One region of the Sphaerisporangium sp. NPDC049003 genome, then DNA from elsewhere that is predicted to be linked to it. Evidence: predicted binding sites of a transcription regulator. Region 1 holds the regulator's gene; the other holds the start of a gene.

What was found. The regulator HrcA, encoded in region 1, represses chaperone genes, less so after heat shock. The targets are predictions, from matches to a motif close to TTGGCACTCTCNNNNNGAGAGTGCCAA.
Region 2: a site for HrcA is predicted at 2,117-2,143, ahead of groES (co-chaperone GroES). Genes of this name have one in related genera too.

The regions. Positions count from the first base shown of each region.
Region 1 covers NZ_JBICTU010000002.1:112,732-116,917, reverse strand. Annotated here, with positions in the region: gene ACGFIV_RS02480 (DUF3097 domain-containing protein) at 1-123, opposite strand, end outside; gene ACGFIV_RS02475 (hypothetical protein) at 145-1,149, opposite strand; gene hrcA (heat-inducible transcriptional repressor HrcA) at 1,334-2,344, shown strand; gene dnaJ (molecular chaperone DnaJ) at 2,345-3,487, shown strand; gene ACGFIV_RS02460 (16S rRNA (uracil(1498)-N(3))-methyltransferase) at 3,599-4,186, shown strand, end outside.
Region 2 covers NZ_JBICTU010000014.1:53,312-57,497, reverse strand. Annotated here, with positions in the region: gene groL (chaperonin GroEL) at 1-1,600, opposite strand, end outside; gene groES (co-chaperone GroES) at 1,710-2,024, opposite strand; gene ACGFIV_RS17105 (class I SAM-dependent methyltransferase) at 2,326-3,510, shown strand; gene ACGFIV_RS17100 (hypothetical protein) at 3,715-4,186, shown strand, end outside.

The DNA.
Region 1 (4,186 bases):
CCCGCAGAAGCCGCCCTCGGCGTCCTCCACCACGAGGTCGGGCTCGGCGGGGACCTGCGGGATCTTCCCGCGTAGCGGCCTCCGCCAGTCGCCGGCCAGAACGTCCCGTCCGTAGTCCCGCATACCTGGGCACGCTAGCAAAGATCACGCTCCGGGCGGCGTGCCCTGCGGCCACGCGCCACCGTAGGAGGCGGCGGCCCGGCGCTTGCGGGCGCGGCTGCGCCGGACGAGCACGACGATCGTGGTGACGACCGCGAAGACGAACCCGGCCAGCGGGATGAGGACCAGCGAGGCCACTCCACCGGCCAGCGCGCCCGTGCTGCCGGCCAGCGACTTGCCGACACCGAACAGGACCTGCTTGCCGTCCGACGCGTCACAGCTGATCTTGTACGTGCCGGCCGCCGGGACGCCGATGGTGAACAGCGACTCCCAGAGCCGCCCGTCCGCGGTGACGGTCTGCTTGGACGTCGGCTTGGTGAGGTCGGCCTTCTTGCCCTCGGCGTTGAGCGCGAAGCAGGTGACCTTGGCGGGCCCGGACGTCGAGGCGTACAAGATGGGCTTGTCCGCGGGGTCGATCGCCGCGGACACGCTGCCGCCGCTCTCGAAGGTCTGCGTCGGCGCCGCGTCGTTGAGGGTCTTGGACACCCCTCCGGCGAAGCCGGCGACGCCCACGACGACGCAGACGATGGCGATGAGCCAGGCCAGCACGATCCACAGCACGCGGGGCCGGATGGGGCCGGGGGCGGAGTGAGCAGGGGACCCGTAGGGCCGCTGCTGCGAGCCGGGCGGCGGGGGAGGCGGCGTGCCGTACGAGGGGCCGTAGGAAGGGCCGCCCTGAGGGGCGCCCTGAGGCGCGTCGTACGAGGGGCCCGACGGGGCGCCGTACGAGGGGCCCGACGGGGCGCCGTACGAGGGGCCCGACGGGGCGCCGTACGAGGGGGCCGCCGGGGTGCCGTACGAGGGGGCCGCCGGGGTGCCGTAGGAGGGGGCGCCGGGGGAGTTGCCATATGCGGGCGATCCGTAGGAAGGGGCGCCGCCGGCGGGCGCGCCTACGGACGGGGAGCCGGGCAGGGGACCATGGTCGCCGGGGGAGTTGGGACGCGGAAGCCTGGTGGTCGCGTCGTTCAGCCGGGGGTCGTTCTCACTCATGTACCAGAGTGTGGAGGATCCGACTTGCCGAGCGATAGCAAGTGGCTTGACCCTGACTAGGGGAGGTCGTGCGTATGGGTTATCGCACCCTGTCGGCCGGAGCCGTACACTTGGCACTCGGGAACACAGAGTGCCAGACCAGGTGTTCACGCAGGCACGAACGCAGGGCAGGGAGGTGAGCACGTTGCTCGATGAGCGTAAGCTCGCAGTTCTGCGCGCCGTTGTCGAGGACTACGTGTCCACCAACGAGCCGGTCGGGTCCAAAGCGCTCGCGGAGCGGCACAATCTGGGGGTCTCTCCGGCCACCGTGCGCAACGACATGGCCGTGCTCGAAGAGCAGGGTTACATCACGCAACCCCACACCAGCGCGGGTCGCGTGCCCACCGACAAGGGCTACCGGTTGTTCGTCGACCGGCTGTCCCAGATCAAGCCGCTGTCCGGCGCCGAGCGCCGGGCCATCGAGACCTTCCTTGCGGGCGCCGTCGACCTCGACGACGTCGTGACCCGCACGGTGCGGCTGCTCGCGCAGTTGACTCGGCAGGTCGCCGTGGTGCAGTATCCATCGCTGATCCGTTCCACGGTCCGGCACGTCGAGCTCGTGCCGCTGGCCGAGCGGCGGATCATGCTGGTGCTGATCACCAACACCGGGCGGGTCGAGCAGCGAGTCGTCGACCTTCCCGATGTGGTGGAGGACGACCGGATCGCGCATCTGCGGGCGGTGCTCAACGCCTGCCTCGACGGATGCCGCCTCAACCGCGTGCCAGAGACGGTGGCCGACCTGCACGGCCGGCTTCCCGAGGAGGACCGGCCGGTGGCGACCACGATCCTGTCCGTTCTCCTCGAAACCCTGGTCGACCGGCACGACGAGAAGATCGTCTTCGCCGGGGCCGCCAACCTCGCGGGCGACTTCAGCGTCGGCCTGCGCGAGGTCCTGGAGGCTCTGGAGGAGCAGGTCGTGCTCATGCGGCTGCTCGGCGAGGCGGGCGACTCGGCCGCGCTCACGGTGCGGATCGGCTCGGAGAATCCCTACTCCGGGCTTCACGGCACCTCGATCGTCGCCGCCGGATACGGTTCGGGCGACAATGAACTGGCTCGGCTCGGAGTGCTGGGCCCGACGCGAATGGACTACCCGGTGACTATGGGAGCGGTGCGCGCAGTCGCACGCTATGTCGGCCAGATCCTGGCGGGGTCCTAGGTGGCCCGCGACTATTACGGCATCCTCGGGGTCCGCCGTGACGCCAGCCCGGATGAGATCAAGAAGGCGTATCGCCGCCTCGCGCGCGAGCTCCATCCCGACATCAACCCCGACCCTGAGACGCAGGAGCGCTTCAAGGAGATCAACCAGGCGTACGAGGTCCTGTCGGACCCGAACAAGCGCCAGATGTTCGATCTCGGAGCCGACCCCTTCGGCGGCGCGGGCGCCGGCCCGGGAGCCGGTGCGGCCGGCTTCGGCGCGGGCTTCCCGTTCAGCGACATCATGGACGCCTTCTTCGGCGGCGGTGGCGGGTCCCGCGGGCCCCGGTCCCGGGCGAGGCGCGGGCGCAACGCGACGATCCGCGTCGAGCTCGACCTGGCCGAGTCGGCGTTCGGCACCACGCGCGAGCTGGTGGTCGACACCGCCGTGCTGTGCGAGATCTGCCACGGGTCGGGCGCGGCGTCGGGCACCCACCCCGACACCTGTGACATGTGCCACGGGCGCGGCGAGATCTCGCAGGTCACCCGGTCGTTCCTCGGCCAGGTGATGACCGCTCGCCCCTGCCCGCAGTGCGGCGGTTTCGGGTCGATCATCCAGCATCCCTGCCAGGAGTGCTCCGGCGACGGGCGGGTGCGCACCCGGCGCACGATCAAGGTCCGCATCCCGGCGGGCGTCGAGGACGGCACCCACATCCAGCTCGCCGGAGAGGGCGAGGTCGGTCCCGGCGGAGGCCCCCCCGGAGACCTGTTCCTGGAGATCGTCGAGCGGCCTCACGAGATCTTCGAGCGGCGGGGCGACGACCTGCACTGCACGGTCCAGATCCCGATGACCGCGGCGGCGCTCGGCACGATCCTGACCGTGGAGACGCTCGACGGCGCCGAGGAGATCGACGTGCGGCCCGGCACCCAGGCCGGTCACGTCCTTCCCCTGTACGGCCGGGGCATCCAGCGGCTCAACGAGACCGGCCGGGGCGACCTGCTGATCCACGTGAACGTGGAGACGCCCACCCGCCTCGACCCGGCCCAGGAGGAGTTGCTCAAGGAGCTGTCCAAGCTGCGCGGCGAGGAGCGCCCCCCGGGCAAGTTCGCCCCCGGGCAGCAGGGCTTCTTCTCCCGCCTCAGGGACGCCTTCAACGGCCGCTGACCCCTCGGAGCCAACACAAGGCACCCGCCGGACTCGGCACGTAAGGCATTCGCCGGAGCCCGTACGGCCCGTGGTTCGCGGAGGTCGTGCGGGCGTGGCTAAGGTTTGCGGGTGAGCGTCCCCGTCTTCCTCGCCGACGACCTGTCCGGGCAGGAGATCGTCCTTTCCGGCCCCGAGGGGCGGCACGCCGCCACCGTGCGGCGGTTGCGCGCCGGTGAGCGCGTCGACCTGACGGACGGCAGGGGCGCGGTCGCCGAATGCGTCGTGCGCGACGTCGCCAGGGACTCCCTCCGGCTGGAGGTCCTCGGCCGTCGCACGGTGCCGGCGCCGGCCCCGCGCCTCGTGGTCGTCCAGGGCCTGCCCAAGGGCGACAGGGGCGAGCTGGCGGTCGAGATGATGACCGAGGCCGGGGTGGACGTCATCGTCCCCTGGGCCGCCGCCCGGTGCGTGACCCAGTGGAAGGGCGACCGCGCGGGCAAGGCGCTGACCCGCTGGCGCTCCACCGCCAGGGAGGCCGGCAAGCAGGCCCGGCGGTTCCACCTGCCGGAGGTCACCGAGCAGGCCACGACGGCCGAGGTGGCCGCTCTGCTGCGGGGCGCGGCCGTCGCGGCCGTACTGCACGAGGAGGCCGAGGCGCCCCTGTCCCAGCTCGCCCTCCCCGCGTCCGGCGACATCGTGACGGTGGTCGGCCCCGAGGGC
Region 2 (4,186 bases), on a different contig from region 1:
GACCCTGCCCCCCGGCGGCGGGGGCCTCCTCCTCGGGCTTGTCGACCACGAGGACCTCGGTCGTGAGCAGCATGCCGGCGATGGAAGCGGCGTTCTGCACGGCCGAGCGGGTGACCTTGACCGGGTCGATGACGCCCTGCGCGATCAGGTCGCCGTAGTCGCCGGTCGCGGCGTTGAGGCCGTGGCCGGCGGGCAGCTCGCCGATCTTCGCGGTGACGACGTAGCCCTCGTGGCCCGCGTTCTCGGCGATCCAGCGGGCCGGCTCGACGAGCGACCGGCGGACGATGGCGACACCGGTCGCCTCGTCACCGGTGAGGCCGAGGTCGTCCAGGTCCTTCGACAGGTGCACGAGCGCGGAGCCACCGCCGGAGACGATGCCCTCCTCGATCGCGGCGCGCGTCGCGGAGATGGCGTCCTCAAGACGGTGCTTCTTCTCCTTGAGCTCCACCTCGGTGGCCGCGCCGACGCGGAGGATGCAGATGCCACCGGACAGCTTGGCGAGGCGCTCCTGGAGCTTCTCGCGGTCCCAGTCGGAGTCGGTCTGCTCGATCGCGTGCTGGATCTCGCGGACGCGGTCCTGGACCGCCTGCGGGTCGCCGGCGCCGTCGACGATGGTCGTGGCGTCCTTGGTGACCACGATGCGGCGGGCGGTGCCCAGCACTTCGAGGCCGGCGTTGTCGAGCTTGAGGCCGAGCTCCTCGGAGATCAGCTGGCCACCGGTCAGGATCGCGATGTCCTGCAGCATGGCCTTGCGGCGGTCACCGAAGCCGGGAGCCTTGACGGCGACCGAGGTGAACGTGCCGCGGATCTTGTTGGTGACCAGGACGGCCAGGGCCTCGCCCTCGACGTCCTCCGCCACCACGAAGAGCGGCTTCTTGGTCTGGGCGACCTTCTCAAGCAGGGGGAGGAACTCCGCGATAGAGGAGATCTTGCCCTGGTTCAGCAGGACGTAGGCGTCCTCGAGGACCGCCTCCATGCGCTCGGGGTCCGTCACCATGTACGGCGACAGGTAGCCCTTGTCGAACTGGAGTCCTTCGGTGAACTCCAGCTCAAGGCCCATGGTGTTGGACTCTTCGACGGTGATGACGCCGTCCTTGCCCACCTTGTCGAACGCCTCGGCGATCAGCTCGCCGATCTTGGCGTCCTGGGCGGAGATCGTCGCTACGTTGGCGATCTCCTTCTTGTCCTCGACGGGACGGGCGAGCTCCAGCAGGCGGTCGCTGACCGCGCGGGCGGCCAGGTCGATGCCGCGCTTGAGCGACAGCGGCGAGGCGCCGGCGGCGACGTTGCGCAGGCCCTCGCGGACCATCGCCTGGGCGAGCACGGTCGCGGTGGTGGTGCCGTCACCGGCGACGTCGTTGGTCTTGGTGGCGACTTCCTTGGCGAGCTGCGCGCCGAGGTTCTCGTACGGCCGCTCCAGCTCCACCTCACGGGCGATGGTCACACCGTCGTTGGTGATGGTGGGCGCACCGAACTTCTTGTCGATGACGACGTTCCGGCCGCGCGGCCCGAGGGTCACCTTGACGGCGTCCGCGAGAGCGTTCACGCCACGCTCAAGAGCGCGACGCGCGTCCTCCTCGAACTCCAGGGTCTTCGGCATTTAAGGTCCTCTCAGCATCAGAGCCCCGGGCCTTCAGCCGAAGCGCCCGGGGCTTGACACGCATTTTTTGTAAGGCTCCGTACTGATGGTCGCTTGCGCGCCCGGGGCTTTACTTCTCGATGATCGCGAGAACGTCACGGGCGGAGAGAACGAGGTACTCCTCGCCGCCGTACTTGACCTCGGTACCGCCGTACTTGCTGTAGAGGACGATGTCCCCTTCCTTGACGTCGAGCGGAATCCGCTTCTCGCCGTCTTCGTCCCAGTTGCCGGGGCCCACCGCGAGGACCTTGCCCTCCTGCGGCTTCTCCTTGGCGGTGTCTGGGATGACCAGACCGGAAGCGGTCGTCTGCTCGGCTTCAAGCGGCTGGACCACAATGCGGTCGCCGAGCGGCTTAACGGGAACCTTGGTGGCGGTCGTCACGATCGGACCTCCCCTTCAGATTGTGTTGATGAGCTGAAGAGGCGACCAGCGGCCTGCCGTCGCGGGTGTCAGACCTGCCTCGTCGCATTTTTGACTTGGCACTCTCACTAGGCGAGTGCCAACACTGAACAGTATGCAAGGCCGCCGACTCAGTCAACACGGACAGGCCGTCCCTGGTCAGTCCGGTTCCGATACCTGCCCCGGCCGATGTGCGGCTCGCCCGAAATGTCCGCCTGAGCGCCGGGTCCGCCAGGTTACCGGCTCCTTCCCTGGGACCTCCCGGCACGCGGTAGCGTCGGGAGACGTGGACCTCGACGCCTTCCGCGAATTGCTGACCACACGCGGGCAGAAGGCCCTCGGCGACGCCGTGGAGGCGGTGGCCGGCGGCGCCGACCCGGTCCTGGCCGCGAGCCGCCTCAGGAAGACCTACGACGCCTCGCTGACCTCGGCCGCGCTCACGCAGGCGCGGCTGCGGGCGCGCGGCGCCGTCAAGTTCGGCCCCGACGCGGCCCGCATGTACTTCACCCCCGACGGCCTGGAGCAGGCGACCCGCGCCGAGGTGGCCGCCCACCGCGCCCGCAGGCTGCCGCCCGGCACACGGGTGGCCGACGCCTGCTGCGGCATCGGCGGCGACCTGATCGCCATGGCACGCGCCGGCTGCGAGGTCGACGCCGTCGACCTCGATCCGCTCACCGTGGAGGTGGCGCGGGCCAACGCCGTCGCGCTGGAGCTCGGCGACCACGTCACGGTGCGTACGGCCGACGCCGCCGAGGTCGAGCCGGAGGCCTACGACGTGCTGTTCGCCGACCCGGCCAGGAGGTCCGCCAGCAGGCGCGTGTTCGACCCCATGGCGTACTCCCCGCCGTGGCCGGCGGTCCTCGGCCTTCAGGCACGGGCACGGGCCGCGTGCCTGAAGGTCGCGCCCGGCATCCCGTACGAGCTGATCCCGCCGGGCGCGGAGGCCGAGTGGGTCTCCTACCGGGGCGAGGTCAAGGAGGCCGTCCTGTGGACCGGCGCCCTCGCCCAGCCGCAGGCGGAGGAGCTCGGCCGAAGGGCGACGATGCTGCCTTCCGGCGAGACGCTGACCCCCGACCTGTCCCTCGGGCAGGCCGAGCAGGGGCCGGTGGCCAGATACCTTTACGAGCCGGACGGCGCCGCGATCAGGTCGCACCTGGTGGCCGAGGTGGCGGCGCTGGTGAACGGCCACCTGCTCGACCCGCAGATCGCCTACATCACCGGCGACACCGCCGCCGTCACGCCGTGGGCCTCACGGTACGAGGTCCTGGAGACGATGCCGTTCTCGCTCAAAAGGCTGCGCGCGGCCCTTCGCGAGCGCCGCATCGGCGCGGTGACCCTCAAGAAGCGCGGCTCCGCCGTCGACCTGGAACGCCTGCGTAAGGATTTGCGCCTTTCTGGTGATAAATCGTGCGTCGTGGCTCTTACCCGCATCGGCGAGCGTCCTTTCGCACTTGTTTGCCAACCCGCCTGACCTGCATAAACGACTATTCCAGGGCAATCCACGATTATCACGAAGTTTTAAAGTCGGCCCCGAAATTCGCCTGACGAGCGACTACAGTTGGCCAGCGCGGGATTTTCGCCTGATCGATGGCTGACCCGCCTTATTCGTCACGCCAGACAACCGGACCAATCCCACCGCAGTGCGGCCGGCCGCCCGCGAGTGAAGGAGCTTTCGGTGGATCACTCCAACCACACCCTCCTCCAGGCGGGAAGCCAGACCGCCATCTCCGACCGGATGCGCGAGCTCCTGGCGAGGGCGGCCCAGGACCATGTGTACGAGCAGCGCACCCAGGGCGCGGTGCTCGACGAGATCCGTCAGCGGCTCGAAGGCATGGAGTGGTTGCTGCGCGAGGTCCGTGAGCGCGAGCTGGGCGGCCTGAGCGGCGCCCTTGAGACCGTCGGCGGCCAGCTCGGTGAGCTGGCGACCCGGCCTCCGGCGTGGGCCGAGGGCCTGGCCCAGCACGTGGAGGTCGTGCGTGACCGCGTCGACGGGGTGGGCGACCGCGTGGCCGTCATCGTCGACCGCATCGACTCGGTGAGCGAGCGCGTCAGGCCCGTCGCCGAGCTGCCCGGCCTGCTGAACGACCTCGGCACGGTGCGCGAGGGCGTCGCGGAGTCCCTGAAGCGCCTGCAGGCGCTGCTCGACG